2 regions of the Streptomyces sp. PH9007 genome follow, and region 1 is predicted to be linked to the other one. Evidence: riboswitches for the same ligand, from Rfam matches in the RefSeq annotation. Region 1 holds a riboswitch; the other holds the start of a gene.
The links. A riboswitch is a leader RNA that binds a small molecule or an ion and turns the genes downstream of it on or off. The one in region 1 is predicted to bind cobalamin.

Region 2: it holds a riboswitch for cobalamin, as region 1 does, so the genes downstream of both, metE (5-methyltetrahydropteroyltriglutamate--homocysteine S-methyltransferase) here and ACTFAP_RS20760 (ribonucleoside-diphosphate reductase subunit alpha) in region 1, are expected to answer to the same signal.

What each region holds. Positions count from the first base shown of each region.
Region 1 is NZ_CM187440.1:4,476,727-4,483,880, forward strand. It holds gene ACTFAP_RS20745 (S8 family serine peptidase) at 1-451, shown strand, start outside; gene ACTFAP_RS20750 (DUF397 domain-containing protein) at 431-631, opposite strand; gene ACTFAP_RS20755 (ribonucleotide-diphosphate reductase subunit beta) at 779-1,801, opposite strand; gene ACTFAP_RS20760 (ribonucleoside-diphosphate reductase subunit alpha) at 1,801-4,191, opposite strand; cobalamin riboswitch at 4,329-4,487, opposite strand; gene ACTFAP_RS20765 (GNAT family N-acetyltransferase) at 4,518-5,018, opposite strand; gene ACTFAP_RS20770 (YbdD/YjiX family protein) at 5,095-5,340, opposite strand; gene ACTFAP_RS20775 (carbon starvation CstA family protein) at 5,337-7,154, opposite strand, start outside.
Region 2 is NZ_CM187440.1:5,587,560-5,594,713, forward strand. It holds gene metE (5-methyltetrahydropteroyltriglutamate--homocysteine S-methyltransferase) at 1-1,171, opposite strand, end outside; cobalamin riboswitch at 1,323-1,547, opposite strand; partial or broken gene ACTFAP_RS25605 (serine hydrolase) at 1,545-2,030, opposite strand; gene ACTFAP_RS25610 (hypothetical protein) at 2,260-2,568, opposite strand; gene ACTFAP_RS25615 (hypothetical protein) at 3,641-3,784, opposite strand; gene ACTFAP_RS25620 (hypothetical protein) at 4,387-4,770, opposite strand; gene ACTFAP_RS25625 (serine hydrolase domain-containing protein) at 4,767-5,159, opposite strand; gene ACTFAP_RS25630 (hypothetical protein) at 5,197-5,418, opposite strand; gene ACTFAP_RS25635 (helix-turn-helix domain-containing protein) at 5,415-6,023, opposite strand; gene ACTFAP_RS25640 (ATP-binding cassette domain-containing protein) at 6,215-7,154, shown strand, end outside.

The DNA.
Region 1 (7,154 bases):
TTCCGCCACCGCTCTCGCCTCCGCCTCCGCCGCGCTCATCTGGTCGCAGCACCCCGACTGGACCAAGAACCAGGTCCTGCGCGTCATGCTCAACACCGCAGAACGCCCCGATGACCAGCGACGCGATGACTACACCGGGTACGGCATCGTCCGGCCCGACCGCGTCATCGTGGATGGGGAAGGCGACCCAGGGGACCCTGACAGCCCGCCCATCTTCCGCGACTGGGAAGCCGCCCTCGATCCCGCTGCCACCCCCGTCCCCGAACCGGAGGCCGAGACGGCCCCCGAAACCGACGCTGACGCCGCCCCCGGGCCCGAGGCGGAAGCCGCCGCCACCAGCGACGACACCAGCCCGCTGCCCTGGATCCTCGGTGGCACCGCCGTCGTCCTGGTCGCCTCCGTGACCGGGTGGGCGGTGGTCCGGCGGCGGTCAGCGTCCGCGGGGGCGTAAGGAGTCGGTCCTGGTGGCCGTGACGAAGGATTGCCAGGACGCCGCCGACAGGAGCAATGTGGCGCAGGTGCGCGCCTTCGTGTCGCGTACGGCCTGGAGGCCGGTCGGCAGGGGGGCGTGTTCCAGGCAGTTGTTGCCCGTGCTGCTGTAGCTGCTGATGTGCCATCGCACGCTCATCATGGGTCTGCTCCTCTCGGATGATGGGATGAGTCCTCATCCGAGAGGAGCAGCCGGAGCGAGCACAAACCGTCTTCTGATGCAGCGATCAATTAACGCCAGACGGCCTCTTGTATACGAAAGCGCCGGTGCGGCGCTCTCGTGTCCGTGTCAGAAGTCGTCGTCGAACGACACGTTCCCCTCGACCGCCACCTGGTAGGCGGAGGCCCGGCGCTCGAAGAAGTTGGTCAGTTCCTGGACGTCCTGGAGCTCCATGAACGAGAACGGGTTCTCCGAGCCGAACACCGGCTTGATCCCCAGCCGCAGCAGCCGCTGGTCGGCGACGCACTCCAGGTACTGGCGCATCGACTCGGTGTTCATGCCCGGCAGGCCGTCGCCGCAAAGGTCACGCGCGAACTGGAGTTCCGCCTCGACGGCCTCCTTCAGCATGTCGGTGACCTGGCGCTCCAGCTCCTCGTCGAAGAGCTCGGGCTCCTCCCGGCGCACCGTGTCGACGACCTCGAACGCGAAGTTCATGTGCATGGTCTCGTCGCGGAACACCCAGTTGGTGCCCGTCGCCAGGCCGTGCAGCAGACCGCGCGAGCGGAACCAGTACACGTAGGCGAACGCCCCGTAGAAGAACAGCCCCTCGATGCAGGCCGCGAAGCAGATCAGGTTCAGCAGGAAGCGCCGCCGGTCGGCCTGGGTCTCCAGCCGGTCGATGTTCTCCACCGAGTCCATCCAGCGGAAGCAGAACTGCGCCTTCTCCCGGATGGACGGGATGTTCTCGACCGCCGCGAAGGCTTCGGCCCGGTCGTCCGGGTCGGGCAGGTACGTGTCCAGCAGCGTCAGATAGAACTGGACATGCACCGCCTCCTCGAACAGCTGCCGTGACAGGTACAGCCGCGCCTCGGGGGAGTTGATGTGCTTGTAGAGCGTGAGCACCAGGTTGTTGGCCACGATCGAGTCGCCCGTGGCGAAGAACGCCACCAGCCGGCCGATCATGTGCTGCTCGCCCGGCGACAGCTTCGCCAGGTCCGCGACGTCCGAGTGGAGGTCGACCTCTTCCACGGTCCAGGTGTTCTTGATGGCGTCCCGGTACCGCTCGTAGAAGTCCGGGTAGCGCATGGGCCGCAGGGTCAGTTCGAAGCCCGGGTCGAGCAGGTTCTTCGTCTTCTGTGCCTCGGTGGTCATTACTGGCATGCCTCGCAGGACTCGGGGTTCTCCAGGGAGCAGGCGACGGCGTCGGCTTCGGTGACGGCGGCCGGCTGCTGCTGCACGGGGATGGTGGGGGCGGGCGCGGTGGCCGCGGCGGAGCCGCCGCGCGCCGACGCCGCGATCCGGGTGGCCGGGCGGGACCGCAGGTAGTACGTGGTCTTCAGGCCGCTCTTCCACGCGTACGCGTACATCGAGCTGAGCTTGCCGATGGTCGGCGAGGCCATGAACAGGTTCAGGGACTGCGCCTGGTCGATGAAGGGGGTACGGGCGGCCGCCATGTCGATCAGCGCCCGCTGCGGCAGCTCCCACGCCGTGCGGTACAGGTCGCGCACCTCGGCCGGCAGCGACTCGATGCCGTCGATGGAGCCGTTCGCCTCGCGCAGCGCGCCCCGGGTCGCCTCGTTCCACAGGCCCAGCCGCTTCAGGTCCTCGACCAGGTAGGTGTTGACCTGGAGGAACTCGCCGCTGAGCGTCTCGCGCTTGAACAGGTTCGACACCTGCGGCTCGATGCACTCGTACACGCCGGCGATCGAGGCGATGGTGGCGGTCGGCGCGATGGCCAGCAGCAGCGAGTTGCGCATGCCGGTACCAGCGATGCGGGTACGCAGCGCCTCCCACCGCTCCGGCCAGGTCACCTGGGCGTCGGCGTAGTGGTCGGGGTGCAGGACGCCGCGCGCGGTCCGGGTCTTCTCCCAGTTCTCGAACGGGCCGTGCCGCTCCGCCAGATCGGCGGAGGTCTCGTACGCGGCCAGCATGATCCGCTCGGAGATCCGGGTGGACAGCGCCTTCGCCTCGGGGGAGTCGAAGGGCAGCCGCAGCCGGAAGAAGACGTCCTGGAGGCCCATCAGGCCCAGGCCGACCGGCCGCCAGCGGCTGTTGGAGGCGGCGGCCTCCTTCGTCGGGTAGAAGTTGATGTCCACCACGCGGTCCAGGAAGGTCACGGCCGTGCGCACGGTGGCGTCGATCCGCTCCCAGTCCATGTCACCGTCGGCGCCCAGGTGCGCGGCCAGGTTGATGGAGCCGAGGTTGCACACGGCGGTCTCGCCGTCGTCCGTGACCTCGATGATCTCGGTGCACAGGTTCGAGGAGTGCACGATCGAGCCGGCCTCGGCCGTCTGGTTGGCGGTACGGTTCGCGGCGTCCTTGAACGTCATCCAGCCGTTGCCGGTCTGCGCCAGGGTCCGCATCATCCGCGCGTACAGCTGCCGGGCGGGCACCCGCTTGGCGGCGCGGCCCTCGGCCTCCGCCTTGCGGTAGGCGGCGTCGAACGCGTCGCCCCACAGGTCCACCAGCTCGGGCACCTCGGACGGCGAGAACAGCGACCACTCGGCGTCCGCCTCCACCCGGCGCATGAACTCGTCGGGGATCCAGTGCGCCAGGTTCAGGTTGTGGGTGCGGCGGGCCTCTTCACCGGTGTTGTCCCGCAGCTCCAGGAACTCCTCCAGGTCGGCGTGCCAGCTCTCCAGGTACACGCAGGCCGCGCCCTTGCGCCGGCCGCCCTGGTTGACGGCGGCGACCGAGGAGTCCAGGGTGCGCAGGAACGGCACGATGCCGTTCGACTTGCCGTTGGTGCCGCGGATCAGCGAGCCCCTGGCCCGGATGCGGGAGTAGGACAGGCCGATGCCGCCGGCGTGCTTGGAGAGCCGCGCGACCTGGTGGTAGCGCTCGTAGATGGAGTCCAGCTCGTCCAGCGGCGAGTCCAGCAGGTAGCAGGAGGACATCTGCGGGTGCCGGGTGCCGGAGTTGAACAGGGTGGGGGAGGACGGCAGGTAGGCGAGCGAGCTGGTCAGCCCGTACAGCCGTGCCACCTCCTCCAGGGCGCGCTCGGAGCGGTCCTCGGCGAGGCCGCAGGCCACCCGGAGCAGGAAGTGCTGCGGGGTCTCGATCACCTTGCGGGTGTGCGGGTGGCGCAGCAGGTAGCGGGACTCGACGGTGCGCAGCCCGAAGTAGCCGAACCGGTCATCCGCGCCGTCCGCGATCGCCTGCTCCACCAGGGCGTTCAGCCGTTCCGCGTGGAGTTCGACGAACTCGGCGGTGGTGTCGGCGATCAGGCCCTCGCGCTGCCCGGTGGCGATCGAGTCGGAGAAGGTGACCGCGCCCTGCCCGGCGGCTTCCTCGCGCACGGCGAGGGTGAGCAATCGGGCGGCGAGCCGCGAGTACTCGGGCTCCTCGCCGATGAGGCCGGCGGCGGCCTCGATGGCGAGCGAGCGGAGTTCGGCCGCGTCGGAGTCGGCCGCCCGGCCGCGGATCACGGCCGCCGTGACCCGCGAGGGGTCGGTGGCGGGCAGATCGGCGGTGAGGTCGCTCACGGTGCGCAGCAGTTCGGCTGAGGCCGGCTCCGCTGGGGCGACGGGTGCGATGGTCACGCGATGCTCTCCCTCATATCGCAGGGACACCTACAGGGGCTACGCACGACGGGCGCATGCGGGCATACGTGTAGCAAGGCAAAGGCTCACGTGACGTATACCGCGCAGCGTCCGCCGGCCCAGCCCACGAGGCCCGGACGTTCTCGATACTGACGGCAGGTGTTCGGACTCGTGACGGACCATCTGGAATCAGCCCATCACATACCGTTGCGGGACAGTTCCGGAATCACGCCGGATTCCCCTGCGACGACAGCGAGCACGAGCATACATCTTGTGCCGAGGGAAGCGAGCACCCCCATATGTAGTGTTCGTCGTCATACTTACGGTCACAGCTCACATGCGAACACGTGAAGTGTGACCCCCGGGAACGGGTCCCAGTCGCGCTCCGGGGCCCGAACGAAGCCGAGCCGCCCGTAGAGTCTGTGCGCTGTGTGCATCTGCGACGAACTGGAGATGACGACACGCCGTTTCCCGGCTCGGCGCGCCCGGCTCAGACACTCCCGCACCAGGGCCTCGCCGACCCCCCGGCCGCGCGCCTCGCCCCGTACGACCAGCATCCGGAACTCGGCCTCCTCGGGGGCGGCGGCGACGTCCACGTACGGCCCGCCGTCCAGGACGAGGGTGACGGAGCCCAGCAGCGTGCCGTCGGCGTCCGCCGCCACCAGGATCCGGGTGTGCGCCGCCCGGTGTGTGGTGTCGCGCAGCACTTTGAGGTAGGGGTCGTCGGCTCCGTAGGTGAGCAGGCCCTCGCCGAGGTAGGTGGTGGCGGTCAGCTCGCCGATCTCGGTCAGTTCAGCGGGCTCGGCGGCTCTGATCAGGGTGTCCATGGCGTCAGTATGTGACGCCTGTTCGACGCCCCGCACGGCGATATCGGCCGGGGCCCGCGGGCGGGCGGGGTGCGGGTCAGCAGCAGCCGGCGCCCGCGCCCGGCTCGGATGCCCTGGCGTCCATCCGCATCCGTTCGAACTCGCGCCGGCTCAGCACCTGTACCGTCGGGTCCTGGGCCCGGGCGCGGGCCGTATAGCGGTCGTACGCGCTCTCGCCGGTGACCTCGCGCACGTACCAGCGCAGCCAGCCGCCGACCCGGCGCGCGGTACGGGCCACCGTGGTGGTCCGTACCGCGCCGGTCGTGCCGTCCGTGGCGGTCATTCCCTGGCCCCTTCGGGGGTGCGCTCGCCGCCCGCCTCGCCGTCCCCGGCGGCCGGGATGCCGCCCTCGGGCCCGAGTCCGGCGGCCACCAGTTCGGCCTTCTCCTCCTTGGTGGCGATCAGCCCGGCGGGGGCGATCAGCCGGGACTCCACGAACGGGGCCTCCTGGAGGGAGACCGAGCCCGGGTCGCGCAGCGCCTTGACGATCATGCGGGCGGCGTCGGCGAAGACGACCAGGACGAGGACCGCCAGCAGCCCGGTGATGGCGGCGGTGATGGTGGCGTTGGTCACGATGGTCTGCATGTCGGACATGTCCTTGGCGCCCGGCAGCAGTTCTCCGTTCGCGATCCCGTCCTGGTACTGCGAGCGGCGGGCGAGGAAGCCCACCGCCGGGTCGCCGGAGAACACCTTCTGCCAGCTCGCGGTCAGCGTCACGATCGAGATCCACACCAGCGGCACCCCGGTCACCCACGCGTAGCGGGAGCGGCCGCCCTTGACGAGCAATACCGTGCAGATGGCCAGGGCGATGGCGGCCAGCAGCTGGTTGGCGATGCCGAAGACCGGGAAGAGCGTGTTGATGCCGCCCAGTGGATCGTGCACGCCGATCCACAGCAGCCCGCCCCACAGGCCGACCACCAGCGCGCCGGTGATCCAGATCCCGGGCCACCAGTGGGTGGAACGGAATTTCGCCAGCCGCGGGTGCACGCCGCCGATGGCGTCCTGAAGAATGAAGCGGCCCACGCGGGTTCCGGCGTCGATCGCGGTGAGGATGAACAGCGCCTCGAACATGATCGCGAAGTGATACCAGAAGGACATCATCGCTTCGCCGCCGAGGATGTCGGCGAGAATCGCGGCGAGGCCGAGCGCCAGCGTCGGTGCCCCTCCGGTCCGGGAGAGCAGTGAGCCCTCCTCCACCGATTCGGCCGCCGCCGTCAATTGGTCCGGGGTGACGGTGAATCCCCACGATGTGATGATCTCGGACGCCGACTGGACGGTGTCCCCGATGACCGCGGGCGGCGCGTTCATCGCGAAATAGATACCCGGATCCAGCACGCAGGCCGCGGTGATCGCCATGACCGCGACGGAGGATTCCATCAGCATCGCGCCGTAGCCGATGCTGCGTACCTGGGTCTCCTTCTGAATCATCTTCGGAGTGGTTCCCGAGGAGATCAGCGCGTGGAAACCGGAGAGGGCACCGCAGGCGATGGTGATGAAGACGAAGGGGAACAGCGAGCCCGCGAACACCGGGCCCTCACCGTTGGAGGCGAAGTCCGTGATCGCGTCCATCTTCAGGCCGGGCAGCGTGATGATGATCGCCGCAGCCAGCAGCCCGATGGTGCCGATCTTCATAAAGGTCGACAGATAGTCCCGCGGCACCAGCAGCAGCCACACCGGGACGACGGAGGCGGCGAATCCGTACACCGCCAGCCAGATCACCAGGGTGCCCGGCTCCAGGGTGAAGGTCTCGCCCAGCGAGGAATTCGCCACCCAGCGGCCGGCCACGATGACGAACATCAGCAGCGAGACGCCGATGACGGTGACCTCGGCGACCTTTCCGGGCCGCAGATGGCGCAGGTAGAAACCCATGAACAGCGCGATCGGAATGGTCATCCCGACCGAGAAGGTGCCCCAGGCGGACTCGGCGAGCGCGTTCAGCACCACCAGGGCCAGTACCGCGAGCAGAATGATCATGATCGTGAAGATCGCGATCACCGCCGCGACGCCGCCCACCGGGCCGATCTCCTCGCGCGCGATCTGGCCCAGCGACTTGCCGTCGCGCCGGGTGGAGGCGAACAGCACCACCATGTCCTGCAC
Region 2 (7,154 bases), 1.1 Mb from region 1:
CCCGGTTGGCGGCCAGCCGGGCGGTGATCGCCCCGGTGCCCTCGGACAGGCCGCGCGCCAGGGTGACGATCTCCTCGGTCTTCTGCACGGCGAACGACAGCCAGCGGGCCAGCTGCGGATCGATGTCCCGCTCCGCCGCGGCGTCCAGCGGCACGTGCAGCAGGGAGCAGGAGGCCGCCACGTCCACCCGGTCCGCGAGACCGAGCAGCGTGCCCAGGGTGCTCAGCGACGCACCCAGATCGTTGATCCACACATTGCGGCCGTCCACCACGCCCGCCACCAGGCGCTTGCCCGGCAGCCCGCCGGCGGCGGCCAGCTCCGGCAGGTTCGCCGCGGCGGGGCCGGTGAAGTCCAGCGCGAGCCCCTCGACCGGGGACTTCGCCAGCACCGGCAGCGCCTCGCCCAGCCGGTCGAAGTACGAGGCGACCAGCAGCTGCGGCCGGTCGGTCAGCGCGCCCAGCTGACGGTACGCGCGGGCGGTGGCGTTCAGTTCGGCCGGCGTCCGGTCCGCGACCAGCGCCGGCTCGTCCAGCTGCACCCAGCGGGCGCCCGCCGCCCGCAGATCGGCCAGCACCTCCGCGTACACCGGCAGCAGCCGGTCCAGCAGCGTCAGCGGCTCGAAGTCGTCCGCCACCCCCGGCGCCGGCTTGGCCAGCAGCAGGAAGGTGAGGGGGCCCACCAGCACCGGGCGCGCGGTGTGCCCAAGCGCCAGCGCCTCCTTCAGCTGCGCGACCTGAGTGGCGGAGTCGGCGCTGAAAACGGTGTCAGGACCCAGCTCCGGGACGAGATAGTGGTAGTTGGTGTCGAACCACTTCGTCATCTCCAGCGGCGCCACGTCCTGGGTGCCGCGCGCCATGGCGAAGTAGCCGTCCAGCGGGTCTGCGGCGACGGCGGCCCGGTGCCGCGCGGGGACGGCGCCGACCATGACGGCGGTGTCCAGGACGTGGTCGTAGTACGAGAAGTCGCCGGTGGGCACCTCGTGGACGCCGGCGTCGGCCAGCCTGCGCCAGTTGTCGCGGCGCAGTGCGGCGGCGGTACCGTGCAGGGCGGCGGCGTCGGTGCGGCCCTTCCAGTACCCCTCGATGGCCCTCTTCAGCTCCCGGTCGGGCCCCTGCCGGGGTACGCCGTACACGGTGGCCCGTGCTGCCGCGGCTGCGGACTGTGCGGTCACGGAACTCTCCTTCGCGAGTGTCACTCCGGTGTCCGGTGGACCACTGCGGGGGCGCGAAGGGGCGATCGCCCGGGCGTGCGCGGGACGGAGCCCGCCGGTCGCCCGACGCGTGACGCCGACCCACCCTCGAGGGTCACCGGGAACCGCGCACGGATGCGCGCGGACAGCGGCAGGTCTTCGGACTCGCGGGCGTTGCTCGCCGGATGACGAGGCTTCCTAGTGGCCGTCGCTTCCCAGAGCCGGGCATCGGCTCCAGTGCGTATGACGGCGGTCGTTCCCGCTCACCGCTGCGGGGCAGTCCCGGATTCCCACCGGGTTCCCTCTTACGACGCGTCTGCCTGGCGGGCAGGGCGAACCAGCTGCGTCCGCCACCCTAAGCGGTCCACCCCGTCACCGGACACCCCGTTCGTATGCCGGACGTGTCATCGCGCGGCGCGCCGGCCGCCGCGTACTGCCAGAACTCCCGCGTCAGCCGCGGCGGGCTGGGATCGGTCATCGCCCGCTGGGTCAGCAGCAGCGCCACGGTCCCCGTCGCCGGGATGATGTGCCCCGACGTGCCGGTGCCCCCCACCCAGCCGTAGCGGCCCGGCACCGTCCCGGGAACGGTCTGCGCGACATCGACCGAGCCGCCGAAGCCCCAGCCCTGCCTCTCCAGAAACAGCCGGGCCGCGGCGCGCTGCGGCGCCGTCAGATGATCGGTGATCAGCAGCCGTACCGCCTCCCGCGACAGCACCCGGGACCCGCCGTCCGGTGCCGCGCCCCCGTTCAGCAGCATCCGGGCGATCGCGCTCCAGTCGTGGACCGTCGAGACCAGCCCGCCCGCGCCCGAGGGGAACGCCGGCAGGCTGCTCCACTGGCCGTGAGCGCCGATCAGATCAGCGATCAAGCACACCCATGCATCTCGACAGGACGGCGCTCTGCGTCACCGAATCCGCCCGCCAGTCCGTACCGAGACGTGCTGCGACAGGTCGGTCGAAGCTCTTGCATTCACGCATTCACAAGCCGTGTTGGACGGACTCGTCGACCAGGAGCAGCACGAGCCGGGCCCGGACAGGACACAGTCACCGATCCCCGCCCGGGGCCGGCGGCTACTGGGCATCCGTGAGGGCGGTCAGCTCGACGCGCACCGCCGGGGCGACGTAGGGCGCGTCGTGGTACGGCTCGCCGTCAAACGGCTCGCACCACTCGCCAGTGACGATCCACCCGTCGCGGGCCGGGACGTCGCCGACCAGCTTCTCGTCGAGCGGGTCGCACCAGTACTCGCCGGTCTCCTCGTTGACCTCGTCACCATCGTGCTCGGCGCACCAGCCCAGCGGGCCCTGCTCGGGGCAGTCGACGTACAGGTGCCGGTCCGACTCGTGATCCGCGCGCACGAACAGCTGCTGATGCGTGGTCATGCGGTCCACCGTAGGAGTGCGACCGGGGCCGCCCGTTGGCGAACGCCAAGTTCACGTGTGCCGGGTACCGGAGCAACTGTTGATGACCGGTCGGCCGAGGGGCCTCGGGTATGAGCTGCACCCGGACCGGGTGCAACAGTGAGCTGTTGAGCAATGTGATGTTGCGGCAGTCAAGCACCAAACGATGGTCAACAGCGAGTAGCTTCCTTGCCTGCACAGCAAAGAAAAATGTTCTGGCTACACAGCTGAACAGCAGAAGAAAAATGAACTTACCGAGAGAGGATCGTCTCCTCTTGGAAATGTGCCACTGAACGCTACTAATTAATTATAATTCCCGGGATAGGGAAATTAGAAGAAGGGTCAAAAATAGCAATAATTGGGCCAGCTCTTTCCTGTCCGCACTGATGAGGCAGACTGCGTCTAGGTTCTAGACGGTCTGCCCGGACAGACTGTCTGGCTGTCCGGGCAGAGAGCGGAGAGGCGGTCCGGGCTACTCGCAGGAACCCTTGCGCGTAGTACCGAGTATGCGTCCACGACTCTGTCCAGACAGTCTGGGAGCAGTGTCCGGACACTGTCCCGACGCGTGTTCCTGTGTATCCATCTGTATCAAAGTGCAACGCAAAACCAGATCTTTTGCAACGCAAATGAATCTTCCAAGATTTCATCAATTGGGAAAATTAATTATCAAAGCAAGGTTATCCTGAAAGCTTACCAATCCCGATGCACTTTCGAAACTTAGCCCAAGCATCTGGATGACGGAACCTCGAAAAAAGGTGGTCGAATTTCCATGCCCAACAAAGAACTATGGTTCTGATTTGATAAATTGCAGCCGCAGATGGCCGCGCCGAAGTGTGGCATCGAAAATTAGAAGAGGTGTGACATCAGGGCTGCATTGTGGTGCGAATTTGGTGTACAGTATGTTGGTGCAGAACGCTTGCGAGCAGTGCTCCAGCAAGCAAGGTCCGTGACATGGATGGACCCCATGGCTAGCCCTGCAGAGCCAAACCATGGGGTCAACGGGTGCCGGACCTAGTGGGCCTGACCCTGCCAGGGGTCAGGCCCACCTGCGCTTCTACCCGAACCAGGAGATCACGGTGTCCGTCATCTCCACGGCCAGGGCCAGGGCCAACAGCATCTGCTGAGCCCGAAGGAACCAGGTCCACCACCCCGGCGCACCGCCCTCGTCTGGAGGACCGTCACCGGCGTGAGTAGGCATCCGCATCACCCCCCTCCTACATGAACCCAGCTGGATCTCATGCAGTCAGGTAGTGCCCAATTACAGTAGCACGGGGGGCTGTTCTGGCGAGCGCCCCTGGATTACCCACGAATTGCAGCCCAACACGTAGTCCTACCCTTGCACCGAATTCTGGAGGACCCTAATTTAGGGTCCCAGAATCACCGCAGGTCAGCGCATGCGGACGGAGTGATGGGCTAGTTCATTGGCCCCCCATCTGGGCAACATGGACGGCACCCTCCTGGGGGCCACCTGCCAGGGCACACAGACCTCGGAGAGGACCCTGTGACCGCAGGCCAGCGCAGGCAGCGGGGTCCGTACGGCGAAGGCCTGGTGGATGAGCTGGTGGTGCAGATGATGGACGGCAGAGGCCAACCACGCCGAGCGGGTCAGACGATGTCCTCGGAGACCCCCTCTCCTCCCAGTGCGCGGCGACCTCGGGGTCACAGCTGAGGTGGACGTCGCGAAAAGGGCGAAGCCGATCGGCTTTCCGCATTCGGTGCAGTTGCGATTGGGCCGGGGCGGCGTGTGCGTGGACAGCGGCTGAGTGCAGGGGGCTCGGAGCGGCTTGTGGAGGCTGACCTTCACTGGCAGTTCGGGGGCCGGGTTCGCGGTAGCGGTCCATGCCGAGCTGTACCTGGTCGGGGCGGGCGGCGATCGCCTTCCGCCGCCGGATGAGGAACGTCTCCCGGGCCTGGTTCGGCATCACCGGCGGGCGCGGTCTTCGCCTCGTCCATGGCGCGTGCGCGGACGGCCTGGTCTTTGTACTCCTCCCACCAGCGGGCGGGCACTTCACCGCTTGCCTTGAGCCGGGCGGCTTCGGTCTCGGACGCGCGTGCGCGGCGCAGCCTGGCGGCCTGTACTTGGCCCGCGGCCTCGGTGAGGTCCTTCTCCTGAAGGGCCTCGCGGCCGTCGGCGAGATCGGCCTGATCGAAGCCCCCTCGCCAGGCGGCAGCGCGGGCGGTCATCTGGGTGCGCTCCAAGCGGTGCGGGAGGTGAGCACGTCGAAGACGGTGATCGGCCGGGCGGCGGGCACCACGTCCTCCAGCGGGCTTTGCGGGGTACGCACCACCACCGGGTCGGCCAGCTCGGGCAGCCAGGTGCTGACCGGATCCTCCAGGGCCAGGGCGCCCTCGTCCAGCAGCGTCAGCACAGCTGCCGCGACCACCGGTTTGGTGAGCGAGGCGAGCCGGAAGAGGGTGTCCGGCGTCATCGGGGTGATGCCCGCGGTGTCGGCGTGGCCCGCCACGACCAACTCGACGCGGTCACCGTGGGACACCAGCGCCACCGCGCCGGGCACGGTGCCGTCCGCGACCCGGCGTTCGAGCAAGGCCTGCAGCGTCGGGAGAGTCGTCATGGCACCAGCCTGCGGCACCCCGCCCACCGCGCGGGCGTCACTGGGCGCGCGAACCCGCCCACACCATGAGGAAGATCAGCGCGACCACCACATGGCCCAGCACCCCGTACAGGAACAGCCGGGGCAGGAAGCCGGGCGGCAGCTCGCCGCTCTTCTCGCGCTTGGCGGGCTTCCCGGCCGGTGCGGCCGGTGCTGTTGGCGCGGGTGACACCGGTGGCGTGCCTTCGCCCGGTGCCGCGTGCTCCTCGCGTGGCGTCATGGCAGGACCGTCTCCCTTCCGTCGCCGCCCAGGCAGAGCTGGGCGGCCCCGCTGCGCAGCAGGGTGTGCACGAACAGCAGTTCCACACCCTCGGGATCGGCGGCGCCGATCCGGTGCGGGGTGAGCGAGTCGAAGTGCGCGCTGTCGCCCGGCTCCAGCAGATACCGCGCCTCGCCGAGGGAGAGCCGCAGCCGTCCGCCGAGCACATACAGCCACTCCTCGCCGGCGTGCACCCGGACCAGGTCGTCCTGGCCGCCGCCGTACGGCACCCGGACCCGCAGCGCCTGCATCGCGCGGGCGGGTCCGCCCGCCGGCCAGTACGTCCAGCCGTCCGCCTCGCGGGCACCGGGCCCGGCGTGCGGGCCGCCGCGCACGACGGGGTCGGCCGCCGCGGGCAGCTCGCCGAGCAGCTCGGCCACCGTCGTACCGTAGATCCGGGCCAGGGACAGCAGCATCGGCAGCGAGGGCTGGCGCTGCCCGGTCTCCAGCCGGGACAGATGGGCGGGGGAGAGCCCGGCCCGGCCGGCGGCCGACTCCAGGGTCAGCCCGGCCCGGCTGCGCAGCTCGCGCAGCCGGGGAGCCATCGCCGGCAGCTCGGAGGTCATGGCTCCGATGCAAGCAGCCTCTCGCCCCAGAGGCAAATCGTTTGCCTCTCAGGCAAAAATCCTGTGCGTCCGGTTCGCCCTCCGAACGCCCTGTCGGGCCGGTTCGGCGAGGAGTAGAGTCCCCTCGGAAAGCGCTTACTGCGCTTGCTGTGGAATGCTGAGATCCGCCCTGGTTCGGAGGAACCTCCCGCATGGCAACGCCCGAAGGGCCGCTCGACCACCACTACCGTGGCGAACACCCCGTACGTACCCTCGCCTATCTCTTCCGCGGCAGCCGCCCCCAGGTCGCCGGAGCCCTCGTCGTCTTCGTGATCAAGCACAGCCCCGTATGGCTGCTGCCCCTGGTCACCGCCGCCATCGTCGACACCGTCGTGCAGCACCTGCCCATCAGCCAGCTGTGGAGCAGCGCCGGCGTCGTGATGATCATCCTGATCATCAACCCGCCGCTGCACCTGCTCTACGTCCGGCTGCTGTACGGCAGCATCCGCCGGGTGGGCACCGCCCTGCGCTCGGCGCTGTGCACCCGCATGCAGCAGCTGTCCATCGGCTACCACTCCCGGATCAGCGCCGGTGTGCTCCAGGCCAAGGTGGTCCGCGACGTCGAAACCATCGAACAGATGGTGCAGCAGTCCTCGGACACCGGCCTCGGCGCCATCACCGTCCTCATCGGCGGCCTGGTCATCATCGGCATCCGCACCCCCGAGTTCCTGCCCGTCTTCCTCATCGTGGTGCCTGTCGCCGCCCTCCTCGTGATGCGGCTGCGGACCCGGCTGCGCACGCACAACGAGGAGTTCCGGCACGAGGTCGAGAACCTCTCCTCCCGGGTCACCGAGATGACCCGGCTGATCTCCGTCACCCGCGCCCACGGCCTGGAGCCCAGCGCGCTGCGCCGCATGGACCACACCTTGGGCAACGTGCTGCGCTCCGGCTTGCGTCTCGACCTGCTCAACGGCCGCTTCGCCTCGCTGGCCTGGGTGTTCCTCAACGCCCTGGGCGTGCTCTTCCTCACCGGTTCCGCGCTCATCGCCTACTACGAGGTGTGGGACGTGTCGGCCGGCGACGTGGTGATGCTCAGCGCGTTCCTCACCACCCTCACCAACTCCACCACCACCTTGATGGGCCTGGCACCCG